DNA from 4 places in the Solibacillus sp. FSL R7-0682 genome. Region 3 is predicted to be linked to each of the others. Evidence: riboswitches for the same ligand, from Rfam matches in the RefSeq annotation. Region 3 holds a riboswitch; each other region holds the start of a gene.
What was found. A riboswitch is a leader RNA that binds a small molecule or an ion and turns the genes downstream of it on or off. The one in region 3 is predicted to bind S-adenosylmethionine.
Positions count from the first base shown of each region.

Region 1: it holds a riboswitch for S-adenosylmethionine, as region 3 does, so the genes downstream of both, MKZ17_RS01830 (bifunctional homocysteine S-methyltransferase/methylenetetrahydrofolate reductase) here and metA (homoserine O-acetyltransferase MetA) in region 3, are expected to answer to the same signal.
Region 2: it holds a riboswitch for S-adenosylmethionine, as region 3 does, so the genes downstream of both, metK (methionine adenosyltransferase) here and metA (homoserine O-acetyltransferase MetA) in region 3, are expected to answer to the same signal.
Region 4: it holds a riboswitch for S-adenosylmethionine, as region 3 does, so the genes downstream of both, MKZ17_RS01075 (methionine ABC transporter ATP-binding protein) here and metA (homoserine O-acetyltransferase MetA) in region 3, are expected to answer to the same signal.

Region 1 is NZ_JBBOUI010000001.1:348,650-353,103, forward strand. It holds gene MKZ17_RS01820 (globin-coupled sensor protein) at 1-753, shown strand, start outside; gene hemG (protoporphyrinogen oxidase) at 866-2,248, shown strand; SAM riboswitch class I at 2,450-2,547, shown strand; gene MKZ17_RS01830 (bifunctional homocysteine S-methyltransferase/methylenetetrahydrofolate reductase) at 2,648-4,454, shown strand, end outside.
Region 2 is NZ_JBBOUI010000001.1:975,691-980,144, forward strand. It holds gene MKZ17_RS05075 (alpha/beta hydrolase family protein) at 1-116, shown strand, start outside; gene pckA (phosphoenolpyruvate carboxykinase (ATP)) at 283-1,869, opposite strand; SAM riboswitch class I at 2,067-2,184, shown strand; gene metK (methionine adenosyltransferase) at 2,432-3,628, shown strand; gene MKZ17_RS05090 (gamma carbonic anhydrase) at 3,758-4,270, opposite strand; gene MKZ17_RS05095 (alpha/beta hydrolase) at 4,411-4,454, shown strand, end outside.
Region 3 is NZ_JBBOUI010000001.1:2,144,570-2,149,023, forward strand. It holds gene MKZ17_RS10955 (hypothetical protein) at 171-506, shown strand; gene MKZ17_RS10960 (hypothetical protein) at 518-1,096, shown strand; gene MKZ17_RS10965 (hypothetical protein) at 1,225-1,479, shown strand; SAM riboswitch class I at 1,744-1,851, shown strand; gene metA (homoserine O-acetyltransferase MetA) at 1,925-2,866, shown strand; gene MKZ17_RS10975 (DUF3600 domain-containing protein) at 2,923-3,615, opposite strand; gene MKZ17_RS10980 (sigma-70 family RNA polymerase sigma factor) at 3,608-4,132, opposite strand; gene MKZ17_RS10985 (phosphotransferase) at 4,322-4,454, opposite strand, start outside.
Region 4 is NZ_JBBOUI010000001.1:204,811-209,264, reverse strand. It holds gene MKZ17_RS01100 (GNAT family N-acetyltransferase) at 1-416, opposite strand, end outside; gene MKZ17_RS01095 (hypothetical protein) at 542-664, opposite strand; gene MKZ17_RS01090 (hypothetical protein) at 679-801, opposite strand; gene MKZ17_RS01085 (glutathione peroxidase) at 1,322-1,867, shown strand; gene MKZ17_RS01080 (DUF948 domain-containing protein) at 1,968-2,372, opposite strand; SAM riboswitch class I at 2,706-2,805, shown strand; gene MKZ17_RS01075 (methionine ABC transporter ATP-binding protein) at 2,918-3,943, shown strand; gene MKZ17_RS01070 (methionine ABC transporter permease) at 3,933-4,454, shown strand, end outside.

The sequences.
Region 1 (4,454 bases), 1.8 Mb from region 3:
GAACGACGCAATGTAGGTAATTCTATTATTGAATCATCCTCAAATTTAGCGGCAATATCTGAGCAAACAAATGCTTCGTTTCACCAACTATCGACGCAAGCAGATGTTATGGTTTCCTATACTAAAAGAGCTATTGACCTTTCAACAATTGCTACAGATCAAGCTCATCATGGTAAAGTTCAAATTCAACATCAATCGATGAGTATGGATGCTATACATGATGCGGTTGGCTCGATTTCTTTGGAAATTGAAAAGTTAGCGGAAATTTCAAAAGAGATGGAGCAAACGATGGGTATTGTTACGAATATTGCCAACCAAACGAACCTTTTAGCATTAAATGCAGCGATTGAAGCGGCACGTGCAGGCGAAGCGGGTAAAGGTTTTGGTGTTGTAGCGGGTGAAGTTCGAAAGCTTTCGGAGCAAACAAAAGATTCTACGATAAATGTGGAAGAACTATTACAAAATACAAATATTCGTACAACAAGATTATTAGAGTCCTTAAAAGAAATTAAAGTTGCGGTTCAAGCTGGTGAAGAAAGTATGAAAGGCACAGAAGCGCAGTTTTCTGCAATCGTGGAATCATTGAAGGAAACAAAAATTCAAAGCAATCTTGTAGAGCAAGAAGTGGGGTTAATTGGCTCAGTTATTACTGAACTAGGAGCTGCCTTTGATGAAGTAACAATTGCAGCGGATAATTTAGCAACAATTTCGCAAGACTTACAAGATAATGAGAAGTTTAATGGATTAGGGTGAGTTTTCCCCTAATCTTTTTTTCGTTTAAAATTTGTAATATCCATCAGTCCAAAATGAATTCAAAAAAGATTATACTGGAGAAAGAAACATGAACGGATTGGAGAAGGTATATATGAAAACAGTGGTCGTAGTTGGTGGAGGGATTACAGGTCTTTGTACAATGCATTATTTAAAAAAGCAATTAGAGGAAACAAATAATAAAGCACGGTTAATATTAATTGAAAAAAATGAGTACTTAGGAGGGAAAATTCACTCCCAACAGGCAAGTGGCTTTATTATGGAAACGGGTGCAGACTCGATAGTTGCAAGGCACCCAGGTGTAATAGAGCTAGTAAAGGAGCTCGATTTCGAATCGCAGCTTGTTTATAACGAAACAGGCATCTCTTATATTCATACTAATAATGAGCTACATGCTATTCCGGAGGGTTCGACATTTGGGATACCAATGAGCGTGGATTCCCTCATGTCTAGTACGCTCGTTTCTGAAGAAGGGAAGCAACGAGCACTGCAAGATTTAATGTTACCTAACACTAGCTTCACGAAAGAAAGCTCGATTGGTTCTTTTTTGGCGCATTTCTTAGGAGAAGAGCTAGTTCATAATCAAATTGCACCTGTGCTTGCGGGTGTTTACTCCGGGGATTTATATCAGCTGAGCTTAGCCTCTACGTTGCCTTATTTAGTTGATTATAAAAATGAATATGGCTCAATCATTAAAGGCTTTGAAGCGAATCGTGCACAATTCGATAAGGCAGCCAATAAAAAGTTTATCTCCTTCCAAAAAGGCTTGTCAGCTATTATTGATCGATTAGAGGAACTATTACCAGAAGTTGAATTCAAAAAAAATACGGCAACAAAACAGATTCGCAAGTTAGACGTAGGCTATGAAGTCATACTTCAAGATGAAACAATCGTGGCAGATGTTGTTGTATTAGCAGTGCCAAATGAAACGGTGCGTCATGTGTTAAAGGATGAACAGCTTGATGTACAGCTACAAAAATTTACAACTGCTTCTGCTTTGACTATGTATGTAGGCTTTGATGTACCGGATTCTGTTTTACCAGCAGATGGGACGGGTTTTATTGTTTCACACAATAGTGAATTAGTATGTAATGCATCAACATGGACAAGCCGTAAATGGAAGCATACGTCCGCACAAGGCAATTTACTTGTTCGATTATTTTATAAAAATAATAATGTGCGTTATGAGGAGTTAGCGGCGATGTCAGATGAAGAGCTAACGAAGGTCGCGCTTGAGGACATTCGTTTAAGCTTGGGAATTGAAGAAGAGCCAACAATCGTCAACATAACGAAGTGGATCGATCAAATGCCGCGTTATGATTTAGCTCATAATGAAGCATTAAACGTAGTAGTAAAAGATTTAGAAGTACGTTATCCTAATTTATTGTTAGCAGGCTGCTCATATTTCGGAGTAGGAATTGGGGCATGTATTCAAAACGGTAAAAAGACAGGACAGGAAATTGCTACGCTTCTATAGGATTGACTAGAAGATTCACTTTACCCCGCGTAAACGGGCAGTAAAATTAAGAACTGCCCGTAAAAGCCCGATTGGTGAAGCTAACTAGTCGTGGGAAAGGTCGTCCACGACTAGAAGATTCACTTTACCCCGCTAAAGGGTATTGACGTTTTTCGTTTATAACGGTATGATTCTTTTAATTATTTAAAAAATTCATAAAAATTCTTATCAAGAGAAGTCGAGGGACTGGCCCTAAGAAACTTCAGCAACCAACTTATGTCAGGTGCTAAATCCAGATGGCTTTTGCCAAAAGATGAGAAGGAATGACAGCAGACATTGTGTAACCTTCTTTTATTTTTAAAGAAGGTTTTTTTATATTCAAATATATCTGAAAATACTGTGAACGATGGAGTGGATGTAATGGGATTACTGGAAGATTTAAAGACAAAAGTGTTAACAGCGGACGGTGCAATCGGAACATTATTATATTCTTACGGACTGGATTATTGTCATGAAGAAATGAACATTGCACGTCCAGAAATTATTGAAAAAATCCATAGTGATTACATTGCAGCAGGTGCAGATATTATTCAGACGAATACATATGGTGCTAACGCAATCAAATTAGCGCGCTATGGTTTTGAGGGACGTGTGCAGGAGTTTAATAAAGCGGCTATTGAAATTGCCAAAGCTGCGGCAGCTCCAGGAGGACAGTATGTATTAGCGACAATTGGTGGAATTCGAGGTATCCGAAAAAGTGATGCAACATTGGAGGAGATTTTAAGGGCTTTCAAAGAGCAGGTGGATGTGTTACTTGTTGGTGAACCAGATGGATTTTTATTAGAAACGTATTATGACTTTGAAGAATTATCACACAGTGTGCATTTATTGCGTTCATTAACAGACTTACCAATTATTGCACAAGTAACAATGCAGGAACCTGGCGTTTTGTTAAATGGTCAATCGCTGAATGAGGCACTACATGACTTAGAGCGCCTAGGTGCAGATATTGTGGGTAGCAACTGTAGACTCGGCCCATTTCATACAATTCAAGCCTTTGAAGGAGTAAATTTACCGCAAAATGCGTATTTATCTGCCTATCCAAATGCCTCGTTATTGGACGTAGAAGATGGCCGTGTTGTGTATGAATCCGAAGCAGATTACTTTGCCCGTGCAGCAGTTGAACTAGTAGAGCAAGGTGTTCGTTTAATTGGTGGCTGCTGTGGTACAACGCCAAAGCATATCGCAGCGTTAAAGGCACGCTTAGCAAATGTAGAGCCAATTACGACAAAAGAAAAATTACTAGGACGCACAGAATTCGTTCGTCAAGCAGAGCCGCGAAAGCAAGAGCCGCTCCATGAAAAAGCGAAGCGTGAGCGTTCTGTTATTGTAGAATTAGATACCCCACGTCATTTAGAAATTGATGGCTTTGTGGAAGGGGCAAAGCAGCTAGCGAGAGCAGGAGCAGATGTTGTGATGATGGCGGATAATTCCCTCGCATCGCCGCGCATTAGTAATATTGCAATGGCCGCGATTTTAAAAGAGCATGGAATCCGGTCCCTCCCACATTTAACATGTCGTGATCGGAATTTGATCGGCTTACAATCGCATTTAATGGGACTTGATGCACTTGAATTACATGATATTTTAGTTGTGACAGGTGACCCAACAAAGGTTGGGGACTTCCCTGGAGCGACGAGTGTATATGATGTGTCATCCATGGAGCTCATTTCATTAATTAAGCAATTAAATAAAGGTGGTTCGTTTACAGGTAAATCATTACGGAAGCAGGCGAATTTCTCAGTTGCTGCTGCGTTCAATCCTAATGTACGAGTACTTGCCCGTGCAGTAGCGCGCTTAGAGAAAAAAATTGAGCACGGTGCGGATTACTTCATTTCACAGCCAGTCTATTCAAAGGAAAAAATTGTAGAAATTTATGAGGAGACAAAGCATTTAGAAACGCCAATTTATATTGGAATTATGCCGCTTACTTCATCAAGAAGCGCAGAATTTCTCCATCACGAGGTGCCAGGTATTAAATTGTCTGATGAAGTACTAGCAAGGATGGCCGCGTGCGGTGAGGATAAGGAAGCCGCGACTGCAGAAGGAATCGCGATTGCAAAAGAATTACTAGACACAGCATGCCAATATTTCAATGGAATTTATTTAATTACACCGTTTTTACGTTACGATATGACACTCGAATTAATGGATTACGTAAAACAAT
Region 2 (4,454 bases), 1.2 Mb from region 3:
AACATCAAGGAAAAGACGTCGAAACATGGTTTTCTTCTGGATTGAAGCATCATTATCCTCCTAAGTTCAATTACAAAACGGTTCGAAAACTATGTGAGTGGATGAAGCTTCAATAATGTATAAAGAAAGACACGCTATCAGCTGTTGCTAATAGCGTGTCTTTTTATGATATAAAAATATAGGAAGTTTATTCCACAAGTCCACTGTTATAGCGGAGAGGACGATTGTTTATAACGACACCTTCCTCCGAATAAACGTTATGTCGTGTAAAGTCATTAGCTATTATGCTAATGGACCACCTTTTTTCACGATTGCTTCATCTACATTAGCAAATTTCGTGAAGTTGTTTTTGAATAAATGTGCAAGCTCTGCTGCTTTTTTATCATAAGCTGCTTTGTCTGACCAAGCATCACGAGGATTCAATACCTCCGTCGGAACACCTTCAACTGCTACTGGGATATTTAATCCGAATACGCCATCTTGTGTCGTTTCAACGTCATTTAACTTGCCATCAATGGCAGCGCGTACCATTGTACGAGTGTAAGAAAGTTTCATACGGTTACCTACACCGTATTCGCCACCAGTCCAACCAGTGTTTACTAAAAATACTTGTGAGCCATGCTCATCAATTTTCTTACCTAATTGCTCAGCGTAAACAGTTGCTGGTAGTGGTAAGAATGGAGAACCGAAGCATGTAGAGAATACTGGCTCTGGTTCTGTAACACCGCGTTCAGTACCTGCTAATTTAGATGTGAAACCACTTAGGAAGTGGTACATTGCTTGCTCTTTTGTTAATTTTGAAATAGGAGGTAATACCCCAAATGCATCTGCTGTTAGGAAGATGATTGTTTTTGGGTGACCTGCTACAGATGGTAATACAATATTATCAATATAATCGATTGGATATGCCACACGAGTATTTTCAGTTAATGAACCGTTATCGTAATCACATACACGAGTTTCTGGATTTACTACTACGTTTTCTAATACAGAACCAAATTTAATGGCATTATAAATTTCTGGCTCTTTTTCAGCAGAGAGGTTGATTGTTTTTGCATAGCAACCACCTTCGATATTGAATACGCCGTTGTCAGACCAGCCGTGCTCATCATCACCGATTAATTTACGGTCAGCATCAGCAGATAAAGTCGTTTTACCAGTACCTGATAAACCGAAGAATAAAGCTACGTCGCCTTCTTCACCTACGTTTGCTGAACAGTGCATCGGGAAGATACCTTGCTCTGGTAATAAGTAGTTCATGATGCCGAAAATTGATTTTTTCATTTCACCTGCATACTCAGTACCACCAATTAAGATGATTTTCTTTTCTAAAGATGTTATGATGAATGTTTCAGAACCGGTACCATCAACTTCTGGATTTGCTTTGAAGTTAGGTGCAGATACAATTGTGAAATCTGCAACATGTGAAGCTAATTCTTCTGCTGTTGGACGGATGAATAATTGATGACAGAATAGGTTATGCCAAGCATATTCATTGATGACTTTTATCGATAATTGTGAATCTTTGTCGGCACCTGCAAAACCATTAAAAACAAACAGTTCGTCGCGTTCTTTTAAGTAATTAATAACTTTAATGTATAAATTGTCGAATACTTCAGATGAAATCGGTCGGTTTACTTTACCCCAGTCGATTTTGTCTTTTGATCCATCTTCTTCAACCATATATTTATCTTTAGGGGAACGACCAGTATACTTTCCAGTTTCAGCTGCGATTGCACCGTCAACAGTTAACATTGCTTCTCCACGTGATGTTGCTTTTTCAACTAGTTGTGGAACGGATAGTTGTGTGTTAATATTATCCCCGTTTAAAAGTTCTTTCAGCTCGTTAGCAATTTCTACCGAATTCATCGCTTAAGTACCATCCTTTTTTATAGTATTCCCTTTATAGGGGAGTTGTTTGTTAATTCAAAAATAGTATAACACATTGCATCCAATAATCTATACTAATTATGAATTATTTTTTCTGATTTTTTTAGTGTAATAAATACGACAAAATTTGTTGACATAAAATGCGTTTTTTCGTAAGATATTTAATTGAACGGATACTCTTATCCCGAGCTGGTGGAGGGGCAGGCCCTATGAAACCCGGCAACCTGCAATACGACTTTTCGTAACGTGTTGGTGCCAACCTGATGCAAGGGAAACTCCCTTGAACGATAAGAGTGAAAGGTAACGAAAGATAACATCCTTTCCTCACGCGTGATGAGCGCGGCAATGAGTGAAGGGATTTTTTTATTGTTTTTATAATAAAAAAGAATTTAATTTTTAATAAAATAGATAAATTGCAGCCTTTCAAAACCTCGTGTTAAAGCAGTATAGCTTGACGTTTATTTTTATAAACGGACATGGGTAATGAGTACCGTATCATAACAAACAAAACAATCGCAAAAGTGAATTAGGAGGAAGTAAAATGACAAATCGTCGACTGTTTACATCAGAAAGTGTAACGGAAGGACATCCGGATAAAATTTGTGACCAAATTTCGGATGCTATTTTAGATGCCATTTTAGCAGCAGATCCAAATGCACGTGTAGCTTGTGAAACAACGGTAACAACAGGCTTAGTATTAGTATCTGGTGAAATTACAACTTCTACGTATGTAGATATGAAAGGAATTATCCGTGACACAGTAGCAGAAATTGGCTACACACGTGGTAAATATGGTTTTGATGCTGAAAACTTAGCTGTTCTTGTAGCAGTTGGAGAGCAATCTCCTGACATCGCGCAAGGTGTTGACCAGGCGCTCGAAGCTCGCGAAGGTTCAATGACAGATGAAGAGTTAGAAGCTATTGGTGCAGGAGACCAAGGGTTAATGTTTGGTTACGCTTGTAATGAAACACCAGAGCTTATGCCTCTACCAATTTCTTTAGCACATAAATTAGCACGTCGTTTAGCAGAAGTGCGAAAATCAGGTGAATTAGATTATTTACGTCCAGATGGTAAAACACAAGTAACAATTGAGTACGATGAAAACAACCAACCAGTACGTGTAGATACAATCGTTATTTCAACTCAACATGATGAAGAAGCGACATTAGAACAAATTCAATCAGATATGAAAGAGTTCGTTATTAAGCCGGTTGTACCAGCTAATCTTTTAGATGAAGCGACAAAATACTTTATCAACCCAACTGGCCGTTTTGTAATCGGTGGACCTAAAGGGGACGCAGGATTAACAGGTCGTAAAATTATCGTAGACACTTACGGTGGTTATGCACGTCACGGTGGTGGAGCATTCTCTGGTAAGGATGCAACAAAGGTTGACCGTTCAGCAGCTTATGCTGCACGTTATGTTGCCAAAAATATCGTAGCAGCAGGCTTAGCTGACCGTGCAGAAGTTCAATTAGCATATGCAATTGGTGTAGCACAACCAGTATCGATCGCAGTAGATACTTTCGGCACAGGGAAAGTGGGAGAAAGCCAAATCGTAGAATGGGTACGTGAGCTATTTGATTTACGTCCTGCAGGCATTATTAAAATGCTGGATTTACGACGTCCAATTTACAAACAAACTGCAGCATATGGTCATTTTGGACGTACGGACTTAAATGTTCCTTGGGAAAAAACAGACAAAGCAGCAGAATTAAAAGTTAAAGCGGGACTATAAAAAATATAAGGAGCCAATGTAAACAAATTGTTTATATGGCTCCTTTTTGTAAACGGAAAGTTAAAAAATGGGCGGAAACACTATATAATAGGAAGAAAGTCAAATACAACCGGTAACGCTAGTTTGTTGTTACTTTTGTAATGATTTATAGTATTGTCCTTTTTCTACGTATTCACGAATAATACGATCCATGTCTGCGCGATCTTCGGCCGTTACTTCACGGACCACCTTTGCTGGACGCCCCATTGCTAATGTATTTGGGGGGATTTTTTTTCCTGGTGGTACAAGACTACCTGCGCCGATAAAGGCACCCTCACCGATTTCTGCACCATCCAAAATGATGGAACCCATTCCAATTAACGCTCGTTTCTTAATAGTACAGCTATGTAAGGTAACTTGATGGCCAATTGTTACCTCATCTTCTATGATTAACGGGAATGCAGGGCTTTGGTGGAGACATGATAAATCTTGTATACTAACACGCTCGCCAATTATTGTCTTGTTAACATCGCCACGTATGACAGTATTGAACCAAATGGATGTTTCTGCACCAATTGAAACGTCACCAGTAACTGTTGCATAGTCTGCAATAAATGCAGAAGGGTGAATCGAAGGAGTTTTATCTTTATATGGGTAAATCATACTAAGTACCTCTTTTCTTGTATAAAATAGTAATTCATTCTATTAGTATCGTATCAAATGAAAATAGATTTTCAAATAATATTTCTTTTTCTGTTGGATGCATTATAATGATAGAAGTTTCGTATGAAGGAGGTTTGACCATGTGGAGATGGGAAGCTGAAGGGCAACCGAAAGCAGTAGTAGC
Region 3 (4,454 bases):
AAGTGTGATAAACGTTGATATAACAACAATGTATATTTATTGTATACTACGTAAGTAACGTGAAAGTAAGGAATGTAGTGTTATCAATGCTTAAGAGATATATCTAGTTTACATAAGATAGGTTATAGGAAGTTGAGAGTGCATACACTATACATTGAAAGGGGATTAATATGAATAACTTACAACGTCTACAGATGGAAACTAAAGGAATAGAATTAGAACAAGGTGAGATGATTATCTATCTACAAGAAAATGGATTAGAACCATATGACAAATATGATGTAAATTCCATTGTAAATAAACGTAGAATCTATATGACTGCGTTAAGTGTATTAGAATCAATAGCAAACAATACATCTCTTATGAGTACGCTTAAGATAGATGATATGACTGTATCTGACTTCCATGAACAACTACTTGCTCGTATCAATCAATTGGAAGATAAGATAAATAAAATACCAAACAGTGAAGAAGGATTTAAATCTACTTTCTTACTGTATAATTAGGAGTGGGAAGATTGAACAGATTTAATGATTTCATTTTAGATTTAAATTTTCAAAGTATAGAATCAAATTACATTTTAAATCCTAATTTACCTAATAAACGTACAATAAAAGGCTTTGTAACTAATCACGAATTAAATCCAATTTCATCATTTCATTTCCATTCACTAGCACCATTTAAGCGCGGTGAGCATGTAGAAATAGATGGTAATGATTATTTAGTTATGACTGATGTGATTACTAATCGAGTACAGAAACGTAAAGCAATTGTAACTTACTGTAACTTTACTCATGACAAGATTATGATTGATAAAGTATTAGTTGGATATGATGATTTAGGACGTCCAATTTATGAAGATAAAGAAGTGGATTATGGAATTGAATATGGAGTTTTAAAATACAAAGACGTTTCTATTCCTACAAATGAAACTATAAATCTAATTAGAACAGTATACGACTTATCTATTACAGACAATGAAGTGAATAGACGATACTTTACTTATGATAAAGTTTTAACGTTTGAAGGAAGAACATATAGAATAACTGATTTAGTATTTACAAATAAAGGTTTGATAGTAGCGCGGTTACAATAGTCGCTTACCCCTAAACAAGAAATCGATGCCGTACCTTATCATTTTTCACACGCACATAAAAAATATTATTTCCTTATAATAAGTTTTTTGGTAATATATAGTTAGTTAATTTTATGGGGTGGTAAATAATGAAAGAAGAAATTACTAATAATCCTAACAATAATCCCAATGATAATCCAGATATTGATGTATATGAAGGTTGCCTTAAAGGGTGTATGGTGATTATTGTAATTATAATCCTGTGTATATTTTTATTAAAATCATGTTTCGAAAGTATTGACAGAGAACCTGTTAAACAAGGGGATTGGAATTTTGATGGTGAGGTAGATACAAAAGATTTAGATACATATATAAAATGGAAAAATAAACAGGATGATGAATAAGGATTTTCTATTAAAAAATAGTTACATAATCTAACAACCTTTATATGAGGGTTGTTTTTTTGTTGCCAAACGTATTCCTTATCAATTTCACCTCATTATAATTTTTCAAAATATAATTAACATCTACTTCTCTTTTTCAGATGTATGAGTTACAATGTAATTCACATAGGTATAATAAGAAGTGTAATATATACCGTAAACTAGCCGTAACACCAATTATTGCAAAATTCACCTATTCATGTTACGATGAATAACAATTAAATAGTCTTATCACGAGAAACTGAGGGATATGGCCCGGTGACGTTTCAGCAACCTCTAATGCGATTAGAAAGGTGCTAATTCCAGCAAGGGGATTCCCTTGAAAGATAAGAGCGAACGTTGACCTCTCATTCTTTTTTCTGGAATGGGAGGTTTTTTCGTAGATAGGGTATAGGGGGAACAAAGGATGCCAATCAATATACCAAAACAGCTACCTGCTGGAGAGCTTTTAAAAAAAGAGAAGATTTTCGTTATGGAAGAAGACCGCGCGAAAACGCAGCAAATTCGTCCACTGAACATATTAGTATTTAATCTAATGCCAGAAAAAGAAAAAACTGAGTTACAGTTACTACGTTTACTTGGTAATACACCTTTACAAGTGGATGTGACTTTTTTAAATACGGCGACATACGAATCAAAGAATGTGTCAAAGTCTCATTTAGACACATTTTATCAAACATTTGATGAAATTAAGCATCGACGTTATGACGGAATGATTATTACTGGGGCACCCGTTGAGAAGATGGATTTTGAAGCGGTCGGTTACTGGAAAGAAATTACCGAAGTGATGGATTGGGCAAATAAAAACGTGACGTCCATCATGTATATATGTTGGGGGGCACAAGCAGCGCTTTATCACCGTTATGGCATTGGGAAGTTTGAATTACCGAAAAAATGCTCGGGTGTGTATTCACACGTTATTACCGATTTAACCGTTGATTTAGTGCGCGGCTTTAGTGATGAATATGTAGCCCCACATTCCCGCCATACATCGGTTTCCATTGATGAGGTTCGAGCACATCCAGATTTACGTTTATTAAGCTATTCAGATGATGCAGGTGTCTTTATCGTCCAATCAAAAAACAATAAGCATATTATGATCACAGGCCACTTAGAGTACGATGCGACAACACTTTCGGATGAATATTTCCGAGATATTCAAAAGGACCCTGACAATACGGACATTCCAGTAAACTATTTCCCGAATAATGACCCGAGTAAAGAACCGAAAAATAGCTGGCGTGCCCATTCTCACTTGTTGTTTTATAACTGGTTGAACTACTATGTCTACCAAGAAACGCCGTATCATTGGCATTATGTTGATGAACCATTAGAGTATTATATATAACCCAAATAGCATATAAAAACTCTTACTCAACAATTCGAGTAAGAGTTTTTTTGCAATTAATTATAATTTCCCATTTGCTTCTCATTTACATATTGTAAGTAATCTTGTGCCTTAATGAATTCCTCTTTCAACTCGGCAGGAACTGAAGCAATATCAGGTGGACTGGAAACACCTACTTTGGCCATCGTTATTTCATAGGTCATTAATGCTTGCAAGTATTGTTCGAATTCTTCAGCGGTTAAAACCTCTTTGCTTGATGGTTGCCCATTTAATTTGTCAAAGTAGGGTTGTACTTCTCCTATTGCTCGTTTAATTTTTTCTACTTGTTCTTCAGGGATTTGCGTGTAATCGATGTTACCGTTCTTATCCCCATATTCCAGTTTTGAACTTGTAATGACTTGTAATAATTCCTTAAATTGCTCATACTCTTGTTTTCCTAAATCACCTTTTGCTCGATCTAATTTCGCATTAAATAACAAGTAACTTTCGATTGTAATACTTGCCACATGTTTTTTTAGATTTTCAAACGAACCGTATAAATCATCGGCAAGTAAGGCTTGATACGCATATGCACCCGTTGGAATCATTAAACAAGCACAAATACTCGCAATAGCTAACCGCTTTTTCACGAAACGATTTAGTTTACCACCCATTTCCGATTTCGCTTTATGAATACCCAGTTTACTTCTTTCATGAAGCTCTGTAGGAATTTCGATTTTTGACAGCTCTTGCTTAAATTGATTATCCATAATTTCCTACCTCCTTTGCATTTTGACGAAGCTTATCTAAAGCGCGGTATAAAATTGACTTTGCGGTACCAAGGGGGATATCTAATATCTCTGAAATTTCTTTTAATGTCCGATCGTCATAATATTTAAGTAAAATAATACTTTTCTCATCCTCTTTCAACGTATCAATCAGTTCCTGTAAAGATAAAGTAAGGGCAATATCTTCATCTTCTGCACCAGTAATCACTTCAAACCCTAAACTTAGTGGAATCACTTTTTTGTTTGTATTGAGTAAGTTCAATGAACAATTAATCGTAATTTTCATTAGCCAAGTTTTTAAATACTCCGGATTTTTCAGTGTTCCGATTTTCTTAAAAGATTGATAAGCTACTTCTTGAACAAGATCTAATGCATCGTCTTTATTTTTTACATAGACATAAGCCATTCGGTATATATCTGCCTCGTACTGCTGGAAAAGGGTCAAGTACGCTTTATCATTTCCTTTTTGCGCTTTTTTTACTAAGCGTTCCTGTTTCATCGTAAGTAATTCCTCCTTTCGTTTTACATCTATTAGACAAATGGGAAGGGGATTTGGCTTAAATTATTTGAATAATTTTATGTAAAAAGTAAAAAAACGGCATCCATTCAGTTTGGAAGCCGTAATATAATGGGACCTTTTGTATTGTACATATAATTGAAATCTAGGATAATGCTTCTGCAATTTCTATTAATCTAGTATAGCAAATATATCTTCGAGATGATCCCAATGATCGCCAACCCAAACGTTTTCTTCATTAAATCTTTTTATAACGGCTGAATTTTGCATTTTTACGCTAACCCATTCTGCTTCTTTCCACCAA
Region 4 (4,454 bases), 1.9 Mb from region 3:
TTTTTGTTCTCGATTGCAGCTCGAATTTCAACCTTATTCATATTAAATTCATCAAAGGCTATATTTGTCAGCCCTTTAGCAACACGTGTCATAATACCGTTTCCTTGATAAGATTCGCCTAACCAATAACCAATATATGCTGTTTTGTTTCCCCAGTTCAATTGGTTAAATCCTGCAATTCCTACAATCTCTCCCCTATACAAAATCGCTGTATTTAATCCGTTGTTTTCTGCAAAAAGCTTCATTGAAAATTTCACATAGTTTTCTGTATCATATACGGTGTTCGTTGAATCGAGCCAAGGTAACCATTCACGTAAATAAGTTCGAGACTGTTCTGTTAATTCAAAAATTCTCGGTGCATCTAGAAGCGTAACTAATTTTAATGATAGTTCTTCATCAATTGAGTATGTAAACATATTTTCCCCTCCAGAATTTTTAATGATTATTGTACCATATAAATCTACCAAAAATTTGAATTTTTACTTAAAGCGGAAATAATATAAAATGAACAAACAAAAAACAGTAGCAGGGCTACTGTTTTTTAGTTCGTATATGATAATACAGCATTCGAATATTTGGCTAATTCTTGTGTTGCTTCATTTTTTGTATTGTACTCGAACATACGAATATCGTTTCGATTATTGAAAACAGTAATGATCCACATATTTTTTGCTCCTTTTATTTTGTATATGATAATACGGCATTTTTATATTTGGCTAATTCTTTTGCCGCTTCTGCTTTTGTTGTGTATTCAAACATACGAATATCATTTTGATTATTAAATACTGTCACTACCCACATGGTTCATTTCTCCTTTGATTTCAAATTTTCATTATAAAATCGTTCATTCCCCACTGACTTTTGCAACTTGTTATATAACATCTTATTCCTCTCTCATTCTACTCCGATTTTTTTTAAATAAAAGAGATATTTGTTGGTTTTCACAATGTGTTCATAATTAAAACGCTTTCTTTGAACACTTTGTGACATCAATGTTTTTTAAGGAATAACCGTATTTCAGAAAAGCAAATCGTTAAGTAGCAACTTTTGTTATATAACAGAATAAAGCGTTTTCTCTTTTACTTTTATAGTAAGGAGAGATGTAGGGAGTAATTTTTTAAATTAGTTGAGTAAATATGAATGAGGAAAAATAATTAATTACTAGCTATCTCGTTTTTGCCATCGTAGTAATCAAACTCTTTGAATTTTAAGATTGATTAAAATTTGAAGCGTTTACTCTTCTAGTTAAGGCGAAATTCTGGAAACTATATAATTACGCCTATATAATTAATATAAAATAACTTTATATAGGAGAATGCTCATGAGTATATATAATTACTTAATTAAAAAACCAAATGGTGAAATTTTATCAATGGAAACATACCGTGATAAAGCAATGCTAATCGTTAATACTGCTAGTGAGTGTCAATTTACTTATCAATACGAGGATATGCAAAAGCTATATGAAAAATATAAAACAAGCGGCCTAGAGATTTTATCGTTCCCTTGTAATCAATTTGGCAATCAAAACCCTGAAGATGGCCAAACTTCTGCTTCAAAATGTAAACTTCAATTCGGTGTACAATACCCTATTTTCGAAAAAATTGAAGTGAACGGTAATGCTACTCACCCACTTTTCAATTATTTAAAGCATAAAGTAGATTGCCCTCCTTTTGCGCAACAGACGATGCAACAAAAAATGCTATTTAATCATATTCAAGAAAACTTCCCTGACTATTTAATCGGGCGTAATATTCGTTGGAACTTCACAAAGTTTTTAGTTGATAAAAAAGGTAAGGTTATTCAACGCTTTGAGCCAGATACATCTATGCTTGATATCGAATTGGCAATCGAACAATTACTTTAAGTACATAAAGAGCATCTAGAAAAAGCGGAAGCAATCTAGTTTAATTACCCTTTTCAAAAGTGTGAAAGGGCACTCCAATTGTAGAATGCCCTTTCCACCACTACTGAGCTTTGCGATTTATAAATTTCATCGCGGTATTTATCCATTGCTCTGTCTGTGCCTGTTTTTCTGAATCTGTATTTAACTGCCTTACAATTGCCGTTGTTGCAGCTTGTGAAGATTCGCTTACTTTATTTAATACGGTACTCGTCTCTTTTACAGATTGAATAACCAATTGAATGGTTTCCTTTTTATTATCAATGTCCTTTTTTATCCGATCCATTGTCACTGTTAGCGCTACAGTTTGTGTTTGTATACCCTCCAACTGCTTTTGAATGCCCTGAACATGTGTTAAAAGTACTTTGATTGTATTTCTTAACGGGACTACAACTATAGCCAAGCATCCTACAAATACTACGACCGCGAGTATCAAAACAATAATTGCAGCTAATAACCATGCATTCATTAGAAAACCTCCCATTTACAACATTTTATTTCCTTTATCTTATTACAACTACCCTAAAAATGGCTAATGTACCCTTTAAGGATGTGTTTATTTATAAATTTTTTTACTACATTAATCATTATTTTTTGTACAAAAATTTTTAAAAACTATTATTTGAAATAAGGGTTTCTTCTTACTTATATAACCGCATAAATTTGGATAAAACAGCATTTCCATTACTTGTTTTCAGAAAAAAAGTTTTACTCGGAAAAATTAAAATATTTTTATTTTTATATTGACAACCAGTTTACTAGGCTTTAAGATTAGGGACATATTAAACGCAACTAAATATTTTTCTTATCAAGAGAGATGGAGGGACAGGCCCTTTGAAGTCTCGGCAACAGCTATTATGCAATGTGCCAAATCCTGCAAGTGCAAACTTGGAAGATAAGATCAAAAGCGGTGAAAATTGTCCTTTCAACCTTTCGTATCTTATTTTTTATGATGCGGAAGGTTTTTTATTTTTCAACAATAACTTTAGTAGCGGAATGAAAGTAGGTTTTAATATGATTGAATTTTCAAATGTATCCAAAGTATTTAAAGCGAAAGATCGGGACGTACATGCAGTAAAAGACGTTAACTTAACGGTCAATCAAGGCGATATTTTTGGCATTATCGGATTTAGTGGCGCTGGGAAAAGTACCCTGCTTCGTCTCGTCAATTTACTTGAAAAGCCTTCAACAGGCTCCATCAAAGTCCAAGGTATTGACTTAGCGACGATATCCCAAAAAGATCTTCGTCAATTGCGCCGACGTATTGGGATGATTTTTCAAAACTTTAATCTAATGACGTCACGTACTGTCGCAGGAAATATTGGCTATCCATTAAAACTAGCTGGGGCCCCAAAAGCTGAAATTGAACGACGAACAGCGGAACTATTGAAATTCGTTGGCTTATCTGAAAAAGCAAAAGACTACCCTGAACAGTTATCAGGGGGGCAAAAGCAACGTGTCGGCATCGCCCGCGCACTTGCGACGAATCCGGATATTTTAATTTGTGATGAAGCAACTTCTGCACTCGATCCGGAAACGACTGCCGATATATTAAAACTATTAAAGCAAGTAAATCAAGAACTCGGAATTACGGTTTTATTAATTACACATGAAATGCATGTTATCCAATCGATTTGTAATCGCGTTGCGGTCATGGAAAAGGGGCAAGTCATTGAGGAGGGGGAAGTATATGAGGTATTTACACAACCACAGCATCCAACTACACAGCGCTTTATTCAATCCGTACACCAAGACATTCCGTCCGAGCAAATATTAAAAGAATGGCAACAGTCTGGTGGTCAGCATTTATATCGTATCTTATTTAAAGGCTCATTAACCCATAACCCGCTACTTTCTGAAATCACCCAAAAGCATCAAGTACCCTTCAACATTATTTACGGTTCTGTACGAGAGCTCCAAAATAAAATGTTCGGGAACTTACTTATTTCCTTCCAAGGGAATGATGCACAGGTGAAACAAGTGATCAACGAGCTTTCACAGCGAGTAGAAGTAGAGGAGGTTATTTTAAATGAAGGTTGATTGGAATACATTTTGGCCAAGAATTATTGAAGCAACTGGCGAAACGCTCTACATGGTTATTTTAACGCTTATTTTTGGCTCTATTCTTGGTATAACAATAGGTTTACTTTTATTTGTAACACGAGAAAATAATATTTTGGAAAGTAAAATTACATACACTGTGCTGAATATTTTAATCAACATTATTCGCCCGATTCCATTTCTTATTTTCTTAGTTGCGCTATCTCCTCTAACTCGAATCGTTATGGGGACAACAATTGGAACAACTGCAGCTGTTTTCCCTATGACGATTGCAGCCGCCTTTGGAATTGCGCGCATTGTTGAAACAAACTTAATTAGTATCGATCCAGGTGTTATTGAAGCGGCAAAAGCGATGGGGGCAAGTCCACTGCAAATTATTTTTACGGTATTAATTCCGGAAGCGTTAGGTCCCCTTATTTTAGGTTTAACCTTCGTCACAATCAGCTTAATCGACTTCTCTGCTATTGCAGGAACAGTTGGCGGCGGTGGT